Glaciimonas sp. CA11.2: one gene and its partner. The protein of the gene in region 1 interacts with the protein of each later gene in a pairwise test. Links are inferred from orthologs where the notes say so. Each region holds a gene or a part of one and is shown on either strand. Other genes may lie near its edges. The genes, in order: kdsB and RGU75_RS01260.

The links.
Region 2: the proteins of kdsB (region 1) and RGU75_RS01260 interact in binary tests that used the Escherichia coli proteins (3 or more experiments, as listed by UniProt). The link is inferred for Glaciimonas sp. CA11.2 from one-to-one orthologs.

What each region holds. Positions count from the first base shown.
Region 1 is NZ_JAVIWL010000001.1:3,471,778-3,485,271, forward strand. The notes cover bases 5,821-8,749. They hold kdsB (3-deoxy-manno-octulosonate cytidylyltransferase), read left to right. Parts: upstream 5,821-6,873; coding sequence 6,874-7,626; downstream 7,627-8,749. Other genes in these bases: lpxK (tetraacyldisaccharide 4'-kinase), read left to right, coding at 5,821-6,577; RGU75_RS15025 (Trm112 family protein), read left to right, coding at 6,558-6,761; adk (adenylate kinase), read left to right, coding at 7,976-8,632. Also shown: xseA (exodeoxyribonuclease VII large subunit), read right to left, coding at 47-1,408; RGU75_RS15005 (putative zinc-binding peptidase), read right to left, coding at 1,966-3,123; RGU75_RS15010 (MotA/TolQ/ExbB proton channel family protein), read left to right, coding at 4,053-4,658; RGU75_RS15015 (biopolymer transporter ExbD), read left to right, coding at 4,890-5,327; more of lpxK, read left to right, coding at 5,528-5,820; RGU75_RS15040 (sodium-translocating pyrophosphatase), read left to right, coding at 8,904-11,405; RGU75_RS15045 (patatin-like phospholipase family protein), read left to right, coding at 11,708-12,892; RGU75_RS15050 (ribonuclease), read left to right, coding at 13,144-13,494. UniProt on the Escherichia coli protein: Activates KDO (a required 8-carbon sugar) for incorporation into bacterial lipopolysaccharide in Gram-negative bacteria.
Region 2 is NZ_JAVIWL010000001.1:304,203-307,598, forward strand. The notes cover bases 421-3,180. They hold RGU75_RS01260 (TetR/AcrR family transcriptional regulator), read left to right. Parts: upstream 421-1,376; coding sequence 1,377-1,985; downstream 1,986-3,180. Other genes in these bases: RGU75_RS01255 (LysR family transcriptional regulator), read right to left, coding at 421-961; RGU75_RS01265 (iron-containing alcohol dehydrogenase), read left to right, coding at 2,169-3,180. Also shown: more of RGU75_RS01255, read right to left, coding at 26-420; more of RGU75_RS01265, read left to right, coding at 3,181-3,326. UniProt on the Escherichia coli protein: Involved in response to both electrophiles and reactive chlorine species (RCS). Represses the transcription of the nemRA-gloA operon by binding to the NemR box.

The DNA of each region.
Region 1 (13,494 bases):
CATGCAGCAATCAGACGAATTCAAATACCTTTATTGCAAAGTCACGCTAGTCGAACGTTGGCTGGACACTATCAATACCGACTTTCGCACTACCTTCTGCCAACTGTATTGTGACGATCTGACGCGGTTGGAGTTCCTTTGGCGCGCGCAAAACGGTGCCTTTTGCATTGGTCACAATGGCGTAACCACGCTCAAGTGTCCGTTGTGGATTTAGCAATTCCAGTTGCGCATTAAGTGCCTTTAGTGCGACCCGGGATTGTTTGTTTTGGTTCGTGAGCGCATGTTCGAGGCGCCGTGTTTGCTCTAGTAAAAGAATTCTTGCGCGGCGCGTGTCCGGTAATTGTGCGGTTAAGCGTGTTCGCAAATGCAGAAGGCTATAGCGCGACTGTCTTAACGGAATAGTAGTGGCGTGCATCAATCGGGTTTGCAGGGTTTGTGATTTCAGGCGCTCATGGCCGATTGTGGTCGCAGGGCTAACCAGGCGACGGGTTAGCCAGTCAAGGGTCTGGCCGGTTTCGCCGAGTTGTCTGCGGACTGCGCGAGTCATATCAGCGGCATTGCTTGCTATTAACGACAGCCAGTCGTTGCGGGGGATTGCTGCCAGTTCGGCGGCAGCCGTCGGGGTCGCTGCACGGACATCGGCAGTGAAATCGGCAATCGTGACATCAGTTTCATGACCGACGCCGGAAATAACCGGCATCGTTGCCGCAGCGATGGCACGGGCGACGCTTTCATCATTGAATGACCAGAGATCTTCAATACTGCCACCGCCGCGGCAGACCAGCAATACCTGGCATTCGTTACGCGATGAGGCGGTGTTGATTGCTTTAGCAATTTTTTCCGCGGCACCTTCGCCTTGAACCGGCGTGGGATAGATGACCACGCGGACATGCGGTGCGCGGCGGGCCAGCGCTGTCAGAATGTCGCGTAGCGCTGCCGCTTGCAGACTGGTAACAACGCCGATACAGGTGACGAACTGTGGGATAGGGCGCTTGCGAACAGGATCGAAAAGACCCTCTGCATTGAGTTTTTCTTTAAGTCGTAAAAATGCTTCGTATAGGTTTCCAGCGCCAGCCCGGCGGATGGCCTCTACATTTAGTTGGTAGTCGCCACGCGGTGCATAGAGCGTGACCAGGGCGCGTACCTCGACCTTATCTCCCTCGCGCGGGGTAAATCCGGCATGTTGCGCACGGCCTTTGAACATGACCGAGCGCACTTGTGCACCGTCATCTTTTAGCGTGAAATACCAATGACCGGAGGCCGCCTTCGTAAAGTTGGATATTTCGCCGGAAACCCACGTTAAGGGGAAACTGCGTTCTAACATACGCGCCACGGCCTGATTGAGGGCGGAGACAGAGAGCACGGGTGCGCTGCCGACGCGACTGTCGGCGGGTGGGGCGAAAAGCATTGAGACCTTCGGTGAGTGGCTTAGTTATTTATTTGCAAAAACACAATGGGATGTCATTCGAATGGCATTTAAATGTGACTTATTATTTGGCTGATTACTATGATTGCGTATTTGAAGCGATGCTACCCACACATTCAAGGCGCTATTGTAGAACGTAAAGCGACGAAAGACGGTCTGGAAGACACTTACTCGTTGTGCTCTTGGTTGCATCGCGAAAGGCCCATGACCAAAATACTGTGATCGATTTTTGCTGCACCTGTACGCAGTGTCTAAATAGTATTTGCAATCAACGACTTAAGTGTGTTGGAAGGTGCTTACACACAAAGTTATCCACATAATCTGTGGAAAAGTCCCGACGTGACGCGCAGGAATGCCTTTTTGGCGAATAATGGTCTGGCTAGCGTACTTTTGGACAAAGTGCGCGGATATTATCCACACCAATAAAAATCATTCTAATCAAGTACTTAACGCGAATCGGCCAGTCTTGTACACAAAGTTACCCACAATTTCTGTGGATAACTAAAAGGTTAAGACACGCTTGTCCTAAGCTTTGCTTTCTATTTTGGCTTCGGTTTCGGGTTTGGATTTGACTCCTGTTCGAATTTCGGTTTCGGTTGCACCTTTGCTTTTGCTTTTGCATTCGCTTTCTCTTTGGCTTTAACCTGGGCCAGTACTACCCGGTGAACGAAGTGCAACTTGTCCTGCACTGGCGTTGATAATTTGAAAGGATAAGAGTCAGGCGTACCGACACTTCTGTTCAGACTATTCAACACGTAAGTCAACGCAAACCAGTTACCGATTATTTCTTCGAATGAGTCGATTTTTAGAGGTGGCGCACTGATGACCATTTCAGGCTCGGCAGCCTTCGGTGGACTCAGCGATAGTCCGCAGGTGTGAGCGGTTTCGAGTGTATCAATCATGTGTAAGTAATGCGCCCACGTCTCTGCCCAGTCCTCCCACGGATGAGAACTGGCATAGATGCTGATGAAGTTTTTCTCCCAATCAGGCGGCGTGCCATTTTCGTAGTGGAGTTTCAGGCACTCGGCATAATCCTGGCGTTCATCGCCGAATAATTCTCGATAACTGTCTATCCAATCAGTGCCGGCAATCAATCGATCAAAATAGTAATGTCCGCTTTCGTGGCGGAAATGACCTAGCAACGTGCGATAACCTTCGTGCATTTGCTCGCGGGTGCGCTCACGTTCTGACGGATCGGCCTCTATCACGTTAATGGTAATCAAACCGTTATCATGGCCGGTCATCACCGGTTCCTCGCTCAAACCATCCTCTAGAAATTGAAAGGCTAGCCCGCGCTCTTCATCTTGCTGCTTCGTTAGTGGGCGAAGACCCAGCGACCAAAGAGAATAAAGAAGGCGGCGCTTGGCAGACTCCAGCCGTTGCCAAAAAAGATGGTTTTTTTCTTTCAGCAACGAGGGAATGATGACTGTCAACTGGCAAGAGGCGCAAAACTCATTTTCGTCATCTGCATCCAGCATCCAGTTACAGACATGCTGATTGACATAATTGCTACATTGTTTATAGAGGCGTCCGGCATCGGCCGGATTGAGACTGCGCCACTTGTTATCTTCAACTAATTCAAAACTATTGACCGCACGTTGCTCGGGTTGGTATCCGAGGGTGCTTTCACAACTGAAACATAAGGTGTTTTCAAAAAAAACTTGTTGTTTACATTTATCACAATGAAAAGTTTTCATGTTTTTCCTTATTTTTTTGTCAATTTGGTGTTTATCAACCTAAAAACTAAGAATGATATCAACGACCATAAATCACCTCTTTTGAATTACATTTGTATGCATTTTGTCGTTTTGTGTATTAGGGTTAGTAGTTCATTTTATATTATTAAATAACTATCAATGTGCTCTAGTCATGCGGAATGCTGCGGCACACTATTTTATTTTTGTTGGAGTTGGTCTGACGATTTATTTTTGGGTCAGCCAGACATAAAACGACTGTTTATTCACTCCCAGGGCTGGAAATCATGGCATTGCATAAATTGGGGGAGAGGAATACGCCACCCTTGCGTCCGAACTGCGCAGGAATCAAAACTCATTGCTAATCAAGTGCTTAGCCTACTTTAGACTGCTTTGTGCACAAAGTTATCCACAAATTCTGTGGATAACTATTTTTCTATTGCTGCGCATTAGTGTAAGTCTGTATGTGCGGATACCTCAGTTTTTTATGAACATAGTATTTCCACTGATTTACTTTACATCTGGTTATTTGTAACAAAAAATCCAAACCACTTACCCATTCTGAACAATGGCAAAAAGATGAACCGAATCAACGTGTTAGATTCTTCAAGGCTGAGTTGTTCACAAAGTTGTCCACAAAATCTGTGGAGAACTTTCTCGGTTGCAAATGGGAATATTCTTGAATTAGTTTGCTGCATTGCACTTTTTTAATGCAGGGATAAATAAACCTTTTAAAACAATGATTTAGATTTCTGCACTAGGACTTATCCACAATCTTATTCACAAAAAATGTGTGGAACTTTTCCTGCTCGGGGAATGAAGGAGCTGAATAGAATAAATCAACGATCGATGGGCTTGCTCACTTCGCCTCAACAGTTTACATTCTGCTTCCATTAGACAGACCTGTCTGCGGTCCTCTCAAGGAGTTTCTTTTGTTTGCCATTATTCAAGCTGCAGGCTGGCCGATCTGGCTGTTATTGTGTGCCTCCGTCATCGCTACTGCATTGATCATCGAGCGCTTGGTTTATTTGCGTCGCTCGCGTATTTTGCCACCGCAGTTGTTGCACGAGGTTATCCTGGTTTATCACAACGGGCGCGCTAACGCTGAAGTGATCACCAACCTGGAAAACAATTCCCCACTGGGACGCGTATTGGCTGCGGGTTTACGTAATGTCGATGCACCACGCGATATGATGAAAGAGGCGATCGAAGAAGCGGGGATGGCCACAGCGCATGAGTTGGCGCGGTTTCTGACGACCCTTGGAACGATTGCTTCGCTCGCCCCGCTGATGGGCTTATTCGGCACAGTGGTGGGGATGATTGAAATTTTTGGTGCGACCAATGGTGCGGGTACTGATCCCGCGCAACTGGGTCATGGGATTTCAGTGGCGCTCTACAATACCGCGTTTGGCATAGGTATCGCGATGCCCACGCTGGTTTTTTACCGCCATTTTCGGGCCACGATCGATAGTTTCATTGTCGCTATGGAACAGCAGGCGATCAAGTTTGTCGATATCGTCCATGGCGAACGGAAGTAAGTATTTTTCGACGTATACTGCGCAGCGTCAGACGACGGCATTACAAACGACGGACGAACGGATTGCAGGGTGGAGCAGTATCTGTTCTGGTGCATCATGTGCGGTTTGACGATGCCGCTCACTACGGTTTTGAAAAGTCTATGGGACAAAACGCAGAAATCAATTTCGGTGCGAACTTAGGTGCGAATTTAGGTAAGACCGAAGCAGGAATCAATGCCAGGAGGATCATGTATGAATTTTCGCAAAGGTAGAGCGCGCGAAGAAATTGAAATTAATTTGATTCCGTTCATTGACGTATTGTTGGTTATTGTGATTTTTTTGATGGTCACAACAACTTACAGCAACTTAACCACGCTAAAGATTACGTTACCGACCGCAGATGCAGGCAAGGCGATCGCGGAGCCGTTTCGTATTACAGTGGCGGTGACTGCGCAAGGTCAGTATGCGATAAATAAGGAGCAGGTGTCGTCGAGGGATGCTGAGGCATTAGCGCAGGATTTGAAGACGGCCGCACAAAGCGACCCCAATAAGTCAAAGGAAACGCCCGTGATTGTCATCAACGCGGATGCGATGTCGCCCCATCAAACGGTGATTAATGTGTTGGAGGCAGCGCGTTTAGCTGGTTTTGAGAAAGTGACATTTGCTGCACAGGCAGCCGCCCACAAGTAGTAAAAAGCAGGGATTGCTTGCTTTGTATCATGGCTTGTACGCATGTTGATCGATGTATTTCGATCAAGGTTTTTCGATCAATAGCATTACCTGACGCAGCGTGGTCGTTTATTGATGATAGATACGGTTCCTTCTTTCTGTTCCTATTCTGTTTTTTAATGTATTTCTTTTGATTCCTTTTTTATGACAGGTTATTCCATTTGACTCGTAAGCTCTCCACGACCGAATCAGTGCTTACCGCGGCTTGGCAAAGACGGGGTTTGCTGGCGTGCTTGCTATGGCCGTTATCGTTATTATTCTTGTGTATATCGGGATTACGTCGCATTTCGTATGTGATCGGCTTGCGTGCGAGTACGCGCTTGCCGGTTCCGATCATAGTGATTGGAAATATTTACGTCGGTGGTACAGGTAAGACGCCTTTGACCATCTGGCTGGTACAAGCCTTACGGCTGGCGGGATATACGCCTGGCGTGATTTCCCGTGGTTATGGTGTCAATCCCAGTGTTGAAACACGCGTGGTGTCGACGAATTCGGTTGCAGCGGAAGTCGGTGATGAACCCTTGTTGATTGCTCAGCGCGCGCAATGTCCCGTGGTGGTGGGTCGAAATCGGGTTGCAGCGGCGCAAGCATTGTTGCAGGCGCATCCGAAGGTGGATGTGATTTTATCCGACGATGGCTTACAGCATTATCGGTTACAGCGCGACATCGAAATTGTGCTGTTTGATAGCCGCGGACATGGTAACGGTTGGTTATTGCCAGCCGGTCCCTTGCGTGAAACGGCGTCCCGAAGGCGCGACTTTACAGTGGTGAACCTGGGACGAGCGGCAGTTTTGCCGACTTCATTGCCGCGCTCGGCGATCCGTATGCAGTTGATCGGCGAGGTCGCAGAGCGCCTGAGTGATCGCTCGCAGACTTTCCGCATCGCTGATTTTTCGACCAAACTGCCGGCACCTCGGATTCTGGCCGCTGCAGGAATTGGCAATCCTCAACGGTTTTTTAACATGTTGTCCGGCATGGGTTTGGTATTTCACTCCCTGTCGCTGCCGGATCATTACGATTTTTCGACGAATCCTTTTGCTGCACTGGATGCAGAGATCATACTGATCACCGAAAAGGATGCAGTAAAATGTAGTCAAATCAAAACCATCAAAAACGACCCGCGTTTGTGGGTTGTGCCCGTGACCGCGCAGATTGACGTCGCGCTGATACAACAAATTGTGGAGAAACTCCGTGGACACCCAACTGCTTGATATTTTAGTTTGCCCTATCTGTAAAGGGCCTTTGCAGCATGATAAAAAAGCACTAGAACTGATTTGCAACGCCGACAGGCTCGCTTTTCCGATTCGCGACGGCATCCCTATTATGTGGGCGGACCAGGCGCGGGATCTGAATAGTCCAGCTGACCTGGTGGTCTCGGACGGCGCGCCGTCATAGCTGATAGCCGCCCGACTGAATTTAGCTTTTCATTTTATTTAGCTTTTCGTTTGCGTCTGCTGTTGCGTGACTGCTCAGATAGCTTATCAAATAGTCCCTATAAAGATCGCCAATGTCCTTTACTGTCATTATTCCTGCGCGATTAGCATCGACCAGATTGCCAAATAAGCCTTTAGCTGATCTCGGCGGCAAGCCAATGATTGTGCGAGTCGCCGAGCGGGCGGCGCTCTCCGGCGCTGCTCAGGTCATCGTCGCAACTGATCATGTCGACATTTTGATTGCGTGTGAGAAATACGGGGTTGTCGCACGTTTAACGCGTTCTGATCACCCTTCTGGAACGGATCGGATTGCGGAAGTGGCAGCGGGTTTAGGATTGGCGGCACATGCCGTAGTGGTTAACGTTCAGGGCGATGAGCCGTTAATTGATCCAGAATTGATTGCAGCCACCGCCGCGCAGATTGTAGATGGCGTGCCCATGGCAACGGCAGCGCATGCAATTAATAGTGTCGCGGATGCCTTTAACACGAACGTAGTGAAGGTGGTTGTCAGTAAACATGGTCGTGCGTTGTATTTTTCTCGTGCAACTATTCCCTGGCACCGGGATGGGTTTGCGCAATCGCGACAATCGTTGCCCAGCGACTACGTACCATTACGGCATATCGGGCTGTACGCCTATAGCTACGCGTTTTTACAAACTTATCCGACACTGACGGTGTCGCCATTAGAACAAATTGAAGCGCTGGAACAGCTTCGCGTGTTGTGGCATGGCTTTCCGATTGCGGTCCATATCGCGCAGGACGCACCGGCCGCTGGCGTTGATACACCAGAAGACCTGGAGCGCGTGCGACAATTTTTCAAGGACTAATTTGTTAATGCGTCGCTGACTCAGCGGTTTCTTTATTGGCTAAAGTTGGTCTATGATTTTTCTTTAAATCAGCTATAAACCAGCTTTAAGCCGGTAATGAATCAGAGCAAAACAGTAAAAGAACAGTAATGGCTCGGTAAAATAAGCATCTACAAAACCACGTAACTGCACCGTTAGAGTGCTGTTTGGTAAAATTTTGTGGTAAGTTTCATGCAAAGTTAGCGTGTTATAACAATGGTTGCAAAATGACGCCGCTGCGATTTTCAAAGTAAGTCTAGATATTTAGCATTGAAAGTGTAGAAATGAGCGTCATCAAATAAATTTCAAACTCACCTTAGGACTACATAATATGCGCCTCATCCTTCTAGGAGCGCCCGGTGCCGGTAAGGGCACGCAAGCTACCTTTATAAAAGAACGATTCAACATTCCGCAAATTTCTACCGGTGACATGCTAAGGGCAGCCGTCAAGGCGGGAACACCACTTGGTATCGAAGCAAAAAAAGTGATGGATGCGGGTGGTTTGGTCTCGGACGATATTATTATTGGCCTGGTAAAAGATCGTCTGAAGCAAGCGGATTGTGCCAACGGCTATCTGTTTGATGGCTTTCCACGCACAGTGCCACAAGCTGATGCGATGAAAGAAGCAGGCGTGGCGATTGACTACGTGCTGGAAATTGATGTGCCGGACGCGGCAATTGTTGAGCGTATGAGTGGCCGACGCGTACATCCTGCTTCTGGTCGCACTTACCATGTCAAGTTCAATCCGCCAAAGGTGGAAGGGATTGATGATGTGACTGGAGAAGAGTTGATCCTCCGTGACGACGACAAAGTAGAAACCGTGCAGAAACGTCTTTTTGTGTATCACGAGCAAACTGAAGTTCTTGTTAAATATTATGGTGACTGGGCTAAGGCAGGAAATCCCGGCGCGCCACAATATCGCAAAATCGTTGGAGTTGGACCTGTTGATCAAATTCGCGACAGTGCCTTCAAGGCATTGGAAGCCTAAAAAAGAGCGGACCATGAGTCCGCTTTTTTTATTTCTATGCGCTGTAAAGATTGTAAAGAATTTCACATGTGGTTAGGATAGTAATCAATAACCGTTAGTTTTAGACACGCCAGCCCAGGCCGACTTCTGAAAATAAAAGGGCAACAAAAAGTTTTTCAGTACACATGATTTGTAGATTGATGCGTATCCACCAAAATGGCGGAACGCCTATTTACTTAATGTGGTTGTTTACTTTGTGATGGTTGTCCGTAATAAAACAGGAGGAGTCAACATGGCATCTGGTCTATGGTTTGCGATCGCTTGCGGCATTATTGCTGTGATATATGGAATGGTGTCACGCAGCTGGATTTTAAAGCAAGACCCAGGAAACCCGCGCATGCAGGAAATCGCCGCGGCCATTCAGCAAGGGGCTGCAGCCTACCTGGCTCGCCAATACCGCACCATTGCTATCGTCGGTGTGGTGCTATTCATCATCATCGGATTTATTCCAGGCCTCGGACTGGTCACGGCTCTCGGCTTTCTGGTCGGTGCGCTGTTGTCCGGGGCGTGTGGTTTTATCGGAATGAATGTATCGGTACGTGCCAATGTGCGCACTGCACAAGCCGCCACCAAAGGTTTAAATCAAGCGCTCGATGTGGCATTTCGTGGCGGTGCTATCACTGGAATGTTGGTAGTCGGACTAGGCCTGCTTGGTGTAACGATTTTCTATTTATTGCTGATTACTTTTTTTAGTCGCCCGGATATGTCGCTGCATGATGTCTTAAAGCCGCTCATCGGTCTTGCATTTGGCGCCTCGTTAATTTCTATCTTTGCGCGGTTGGGCGGCGGTATTTTTACCAAAGGAGCAGATGTCGGGGCCGATTTGGTGGGCAAAGTTGAGGCTGGTATACCTGAGGATGATCCACGCAATCCGGCCGTGATTGCGGATAACGTTGGCGACAATGTTGGCGATTGCGCGGGGATGGCGGCAGATTTATTTGAGACTTACGTGGTGACGTTGATTGCAACCATGTTGTTAGGATCATTGCTGATTAAAGGATTTGAATTACAAGCCGTGCTATATCCGCTGATGCTGGGCAGTGTCTCGATTCTGGCTTCCATCGTTGGCTGCTCAATGGTCAAGGTCAAGCCCGGCAAAAAAATTATGTCGGCTTTGTACACGGGTTTGTGGTGGGCGGCGATTCTCAGCCTGATTGGCTTCGCGGTAGTCACTTGGCTACTATTACCGCCTCCGATGGTGTTGCCGATGATGGGTTCTGCACTAATCGGTATCATTCTGACCGGCCTGATGGTCTACATCACGGAATATTACACTGGCACTGATTTCAAACCTGTACGTCATATTGCTGAGGCCTCGACCACCGGTCATGGCACCAATATTATTGCTGGCCTCGGCGTTTCCATGAAGTCAACCGCCTATCCAGTGCTCGCGGTGTGTGTCGCGATTCTTGCGTCTTATTGGCTGGCCGGTTTGTACGGCATTGCGATTGCTGCGACCGCGATGCTGTCAATGGCTGGCATCATCGTTGCGCTTGATGCTTATGGACCGATTACCGATAATGCGGGCGGCATCGCAGAGATGTCGGGCTTGCCGGAATCGGTGCGTGCGATTACTGATCCGCTTGATGCGGTCGGCAATACGACCAAAGCGGTGACCAAAGGCTATGCGATTGGCTCGGCCGGATTGGCGGCGCTCGTGCTGTTTGCTGATTACACCCATGCACTGGATTCGGTGGGTAACAGTACCGCCTTTGAATTATCAAATCCACTTGTGATTGTTGGTTTATTTATTGGTGGACTGATTCCGTACTTATTTGGGGCCATGGCGATGGAAGCGGTCGGTCGGGCTGCTGGCGCTGTAGTGGTCGAAGTGCGTCGACAGTTCCGTGATATTAAAGGAATCATGGATGGTACTGGTAAACCTGAGTACGACAAGGCAGTGGATATGCTGACTTCGTCTGCGATTAAGGAAATGATCGTGCCGTCGCTTCTTCCTGTCGTTGTTCCGATTCTGGTGGGTTTAATATTAGGCCCGGCGGCACTTGGTGGTTTGTTGATGGGGACTATTGTTACGGGGTTGTTTGTCGCCATCTCGATGACGACCGGCGGCGGTGCCTGGGATAACGCCAAAAAATACATCGAGGACGGCAATCACGGTGGCAAAGGTTCGGAGGCGCATAAGGCGGCAGTGACCGGCGATACCGTCGGAGACCCTTATAAAGACACGGCGGGACCGGCAATTAATCCACTCATCAAAATCATCAATATTGTGGCGTTATTACTGGTACCAATTTTGCCGATGGGAGGCGCAAACCTGTTGGGTGGTGCAAGTGCGCCGACCCAAGTTATTGCAGTCGTGGTGACACCTTTGGTCGTAGCGCCAACAGTGAGCGGAAGCAGTGGCGCGGTTGATGGCGGTGCTTCCGCTCATGGTCAGGTAACCGGTACGCTTGCCGCGCCAACCGATGTCACAGTGATTCGTTTTGCCGAGGGCAAAAGCGATGCCCCGTTTGGTGCTGCAGATCAGCTGGCTACTATCATCGCTGCCGCTAAAGCCAGGCCCGACGCCAAGCTGGTCTTGCGAGGGTTTCATGATGCCACTGGTAACTCAGCAAATAACGCCGAGATCGCCAAAGAGCGCGCCATGAGCGTCAAGGCACTGTTGTTAATGGGTGGTGTCACCGAAGACCGGATCATATTGCAAAAACCCGAGATAACCACCGGTAGTGGCGACAATGCAGAGGCACGGAGAGTGGAGATTAGCATCCAATGATTTTGGCAGTGACTACGCCTCACGATATTGAGGGGGCGCAATCAAATCTTTGGCTATCTGCGCCAAGCAGATAGCACGTTATCGACTCCACAGGATTGCGCAAATTTTTTATAAAAACCGCTGATCGTAGTGAGATTGTTGTTGGAAGCTTGATTTTCGCTTTTCGCTTCTTGCTTTGGTCTCTCTCTTCTACGTTTGGGTGCATATGTTGTGTGTATGTATCAGCGCGAACATATTTGGGGAATTTCTTGTTTTTGCGGTCCTTTGCAAAAATAATGCGTTGCCCTGTTAAGCTTGGCATCATGACGAACAGAAAAAATGTGGGCCTTATTTTGACCGGAGGCGGAGCGCGTGCAGCTTACCAGGCCGGCGTTCTGGATGCGGTTTCCGCCATTTTGCGTGAGCACGGGTGGGCGCCAAAGCGGAATCCGTTCGATATCATTTGCGGGACTTCAGCAGGTGCTATTAATGCTACTGCGCTGGCGTGTCGGGCGGATAATTTTTCTGAGGGCGTTGATCATCTTCTCCAGGTCTGGAAGCATTTTAGTGTCGAACATGTCTATCGGGCGGATTCGCTTGGCGTGTTACGGTCGGGCGCGCGTTGGCTTTCGTTGCTGTCGTTTGGCTGGTTACTGCGTCAATGGCACGCACATCCACCGAGTTCCTTGCTCGACAATACGCCTTTGGTGACACTGTTACATCGTTCGTTAGATTTAAAGGGGTTGGACGCCGCGTTGACTAACGGGAGTTTGAAAGCGCTGGCGGTAACGGCGTCTTCTTATAGTACGGGTCTGCACACGACCTTTTACCAGAGTGCCCACGAAATTCAATCCTGGACGCGCAGCCAGCGACGTGCGATCAGAGACCAGATCGGTGTCGAACATTTGCTGGCATCGTCTGCGATCCCGTTTATTTTTCCGGCCGTTCCCATTTATTGCGAAGGTCAGCGTGAATATTTTGGAGATGGTTCGATGCGACAACTGGCTCCCATTTCTCCCGCAATTCATCTTGGCGCGAGCAAGGTATTGGTAGTCGGTGCGGGCCGCATGATGCAGCCACCGATGGATGTTCCTCTGTTTCCCCATTACCCTAGTTTGGCGCAAATTGCAGGGCATGCTTTATCGAGTATTTTTCTCGATGGGCTGGCCGTCGATATCGAGCGACTGGAGCGTATTAATCACACGCTGTCATTTCTCACTGAGGAGCAACGCGAGCATACGCCATTGAAGCCCATTGAAATGCTCATTATTTCGCCGTCAGAGCAAATTGATGACATCGCTATTCGTCATATCCGTAGCCTCCCGAAATCAATTCGTGCATTGCTGGGCGGGATAGGTGCAACCGAATTAAGGGGGGCGGCATTGGCTTCCTATTTATTGTTCGAATCAGGTTATACCTGCGAATTAATACAAATGGGGCAAAAGGATACGTATGCACGGCGCGAGGATGTAGTGAATTTTTTTGCCGATCAAGTGTCGAACGATTGATTCGTGCTTAGCCGAATTCGTACCGGCTAAAAAATATCTTTAGCTCTATTCTTGTTTTGTTATTGAAGAACTGTCAGAACTTTTAACCGAAACTGCGCGAGTTGATATTAAGTGTTTTCATTGAGAGGCCCGCGATCGGGCTAAATACAGGGAAAGTGGGCATCAACTTTGTACGGATGGTAGATGCGTGTTGATTGGGTTTCTGCAACAAGTTAATCTCAATAGCTGATTCTTCAGAAATTATTAAAAATATGAAAAATAAAGTAGCTTCAATTTACGCATGCATTTTCGCGATTGTGAGCGCTCGGCGACGACTCCCATTTCTTCAGCAATTTGGTCTCCTGCTAATAGGCTTGTTGTTTTCGGTCCAAGTTTTTGCCCGCAATCCGTTGCTAGTCGATACAATTGCCTTATCGCAACTCCCCGTCGAGGCCCGGCAAACGTTGGTGCTGATCAAGCAGGGTGGACCTTTTTCCTATAGGAAAGATGGCGTCGTGTTTGGAAACTATGAGGGGCTTTTGCCAAAACAAAAGCGTGGTTATTATCATGAGTTCACCGTAAAAACACCGCGAGCAAGGAACCGCGGCGCTCGCCGACTTATC
Region 2 (3,396 bases), 3.2 Mb from region 1 along the record:
ACGGTTTGGGAGCGTGACCGCAACATCAAGTCGCGGACATACCAAGTCCGACGGCGACTTCAGAAATCAGGCGACGCAACCACACCACGTCGGGCGCAACATGCGAGCGCGTATGCCACAGCATGTAAAACCGCATCTTCGGCATGTCGAAAGGAAGCGGAAATACCTGAATCGGCCAGTCCTTCACAAAGTAATTAGCGAACTGACGACCGGTCGTAAAAATCAAATCTGACTTTGCCAACACATGCGGGACCAATGCAAAATAGGGAATCGCCACCTGAATGTTGCGCTTTAATCCTTGCTCCGCCAAAGCCGCATCAATGCTGCTCCGATGGCCTTCGATGTATGGGGTCGGTGCAAGGTGCGGCATCTCAACGTAATATTTTAGCGTCAGTCCCTTTTTGGCAACCGGGTGATCACGGTGCATCATGCAGACGACTTCGTCCTCAAACAGTTGCGCAAGATGCAAATGCTCAGGCGGATCGGGCCAATTACCGATGACCAGATCCAGCCGTCCGGTCTCCAGCGCATTAGAATAATCCAGCCCAGCATCAAGTGCATGCACCATCAGACTGGCGCCAGGAGCGCGCCGCCGCACTTGTTCAATGATCGAGGGAATCAACAAAACGTTCAGATAGTCCGGCGTTCCTACATGGAATATCCGTACAGTGCTTCCTGCTTCAAATGCTGCTACCGGTGCGCCGATTTTTTCAAATACATCGAGTCCTTCCTTCGCCAGCGCCAATAGTTCCTGCCCGCGCTCGGTTGCTACCATTCCCGTTTTGCCACGCACTAAAATGGCATCGCCGGTCAACTCGCGCAAGCGCTTCAACGTATTGCTGATAGTCGGTTGCGATTGCCCCAACTTAATCGCCGTGCGTGACACACTCTTCTCCACCAGCAAAGTATGCAAGACGCGAAGCAGATAGGTATCGAGATGATGATTAGCGCGAGAAGTCATTAACAGTGGAGGAAAATTGAGTGAACATGAGGCGAACATAAGCCATCGGACAAATATGCCTGACAACTACCAAAAAAGTGTCTTTATACATTCTTGAAGGATAACGGATAAGTGACTGATTGAGTATATTCACATTCGCACAACCCTCATTCGTTTGATGCCTCTTTTCTGCTGTTGGGTGTACGCAATGCGTTGACGAAAAGAGTGCGCATGATTGGTGCACATTTTATGCGCTCCGATTATTCTCATCTCAAGCGGTCTCGGATAAACATTTTCCAACGATGACCGGCATTGAAGGCTTACATAAAGAGATTCACCAAAAATAGGCTCTTTTGAGGCGGCATTACATGATTCAAATTCGATTTCCTACCAACTTTAGACGACCGGTCTAATTTACGCTATACTTGCTAATATCATGCGAGCAACCTACGACATCACCAAACGCCACATACTCGACGCTGGACAGCAAATTATTGCGGTCAAAGGCTTCGCGGGCGTTGGATTAAGCGAAATTCTGAGCGCTGCAGATATTCCAAAAGGATCTTTTTACCATTACTTTGGATCAAAGGAACAATACGGCTGCGCGCTTCTTGAGCAATATTTTGATGAATATCTGGTTAAGCTCAAGCAAATACTGCACGCTCCCTTCGATGCTTCCAATACGGCACAATCAGCACGTTACCGGCTCTTGCAGTATTGGGGAGGATGGGTTGAAAGTCAGTCAAGCCACGACCCCAAGGGACGATGCATGGTGGTGAAGTTGGGCGCTGAAGTTGCCGACTTGTCGGACGATATGCGCATTGCACTGTGCAAAGGGACCAAACGCCTCATGGAGCAGTTGGCTATTTGCATTACCGAGGGCATCACAGAAGGTTCTCTGGATTCTCAGCTTAATCCCGAAAAAACGGCTGAAATGCTTTACCAAATGTGGCTGGGCGCAAGCCTCCTTGCCAAGCTACAACGTGATCGCCGCCCTCTCGAAAACGCCATGGAGACCACCATCAGCGTTTTGAAACAAGGGTAAAACCGCTTCCTTAGCAGTCTTACATTTGTTTACGAGAATCTCCCTGTTCATTCAGCCTATTAACTGAATGCTTTAAACAATCAAAAGCTATTTCTAACCCACATCGCTTGATTTACATGACAGCCCTATTGACTCGTCTTTTAGCTAGTCGACCGGTCTAATTTATAACTAATAAGGAATCGTATGTTTAATTTCGAACTCTATAATCCAACAAAAATTGTATTTGGTCGCGATACCGTCGCCAAACTATCTACATTAGTCCCAACTGATGCGCGCGTATTGATCTTATTCGGTGGTGCAAGCGCACAAAAAAATGGCACACTTGATGAAGTAAAAGCTGCGCTGGGCACACGCGAAGTGCAGGAATTTTCCGGCATCGAACCCAATCCTTCCTACGAAACCCTGATGCGTGCCGTAGAACACGTGCGCCGTGAAAAGATCGATTTCCTGCTAGCCGTGGGCGGTGGCTCCGTCATTGACGGCACCAAATTTATCGCCGCAGCCGCACACTTCGATGGTGAGCCTTGGGATATCGCCGTCAAAGGTGGCGTCAATATAACCAATGCTTTACCTTTTGGGACGGTGTTGACATTGCCCGCCACCGGCTCAGAAATGAACAATGGCGGCGTTGTGACGCGTAAATCAATCCAGGCCAAACTCGCCTTTCATAGCCCGTTGGTTTATCCGCAATTTTCGATACTTGATCCGAGTAAAACCTTTACCTTGCCACCACGTCAAATCGCCAACGGCGTTGTCGATGCCTTCGTGCACACAGTAGAACAATATTTGACCTATCCGGTAAATGGTCAGGTACAGGATCGCTTTGCTGAGGGATTGCTGCTGAGCCTGATTGAAACCGGTCCTCGCGTCATGGCCGAACCCAACGACTATGATGCGCGTGCTAACTTGATGTGGGTGGCGACATTGGCATTGAACGGTTTGATCGGTGCCGGCGTACCGCAAGATTGGGCGACGCATATGATCGGCCACGAACTGACGGCGCAATATGACATTGATCACGCCCGTACCCTGGCAATCGTGTTGCCATCGCTATTGACAGTACAACGCGAAAACAAGCGTGCCAAACTGCTGCAATATGCTGCGAGAGTGTGGAACATCACAGAAGGTAGCGAAGATGCCCGAATTGATCAAGCTATCCAGAACACCCGCGATTTCTTTGAAAGCATGGGCATTAAAACTCGCCTCGGAGATTATGAATTGGGTCAGGCTGCCATTGATATTGTGGTGACACAATTGAGTGCGCACGGGATGACAAAGTTAGGCGAACACAAGGATATTACGCTGGAAGTGAGTCGCAAAATCCTTGAAGGCGCTTTATAGTAAAAGAGACATCCATACCGGATCAGAATGACGTGGCGTACGCGTAACCGCAACCGTACGCATCTGTTCC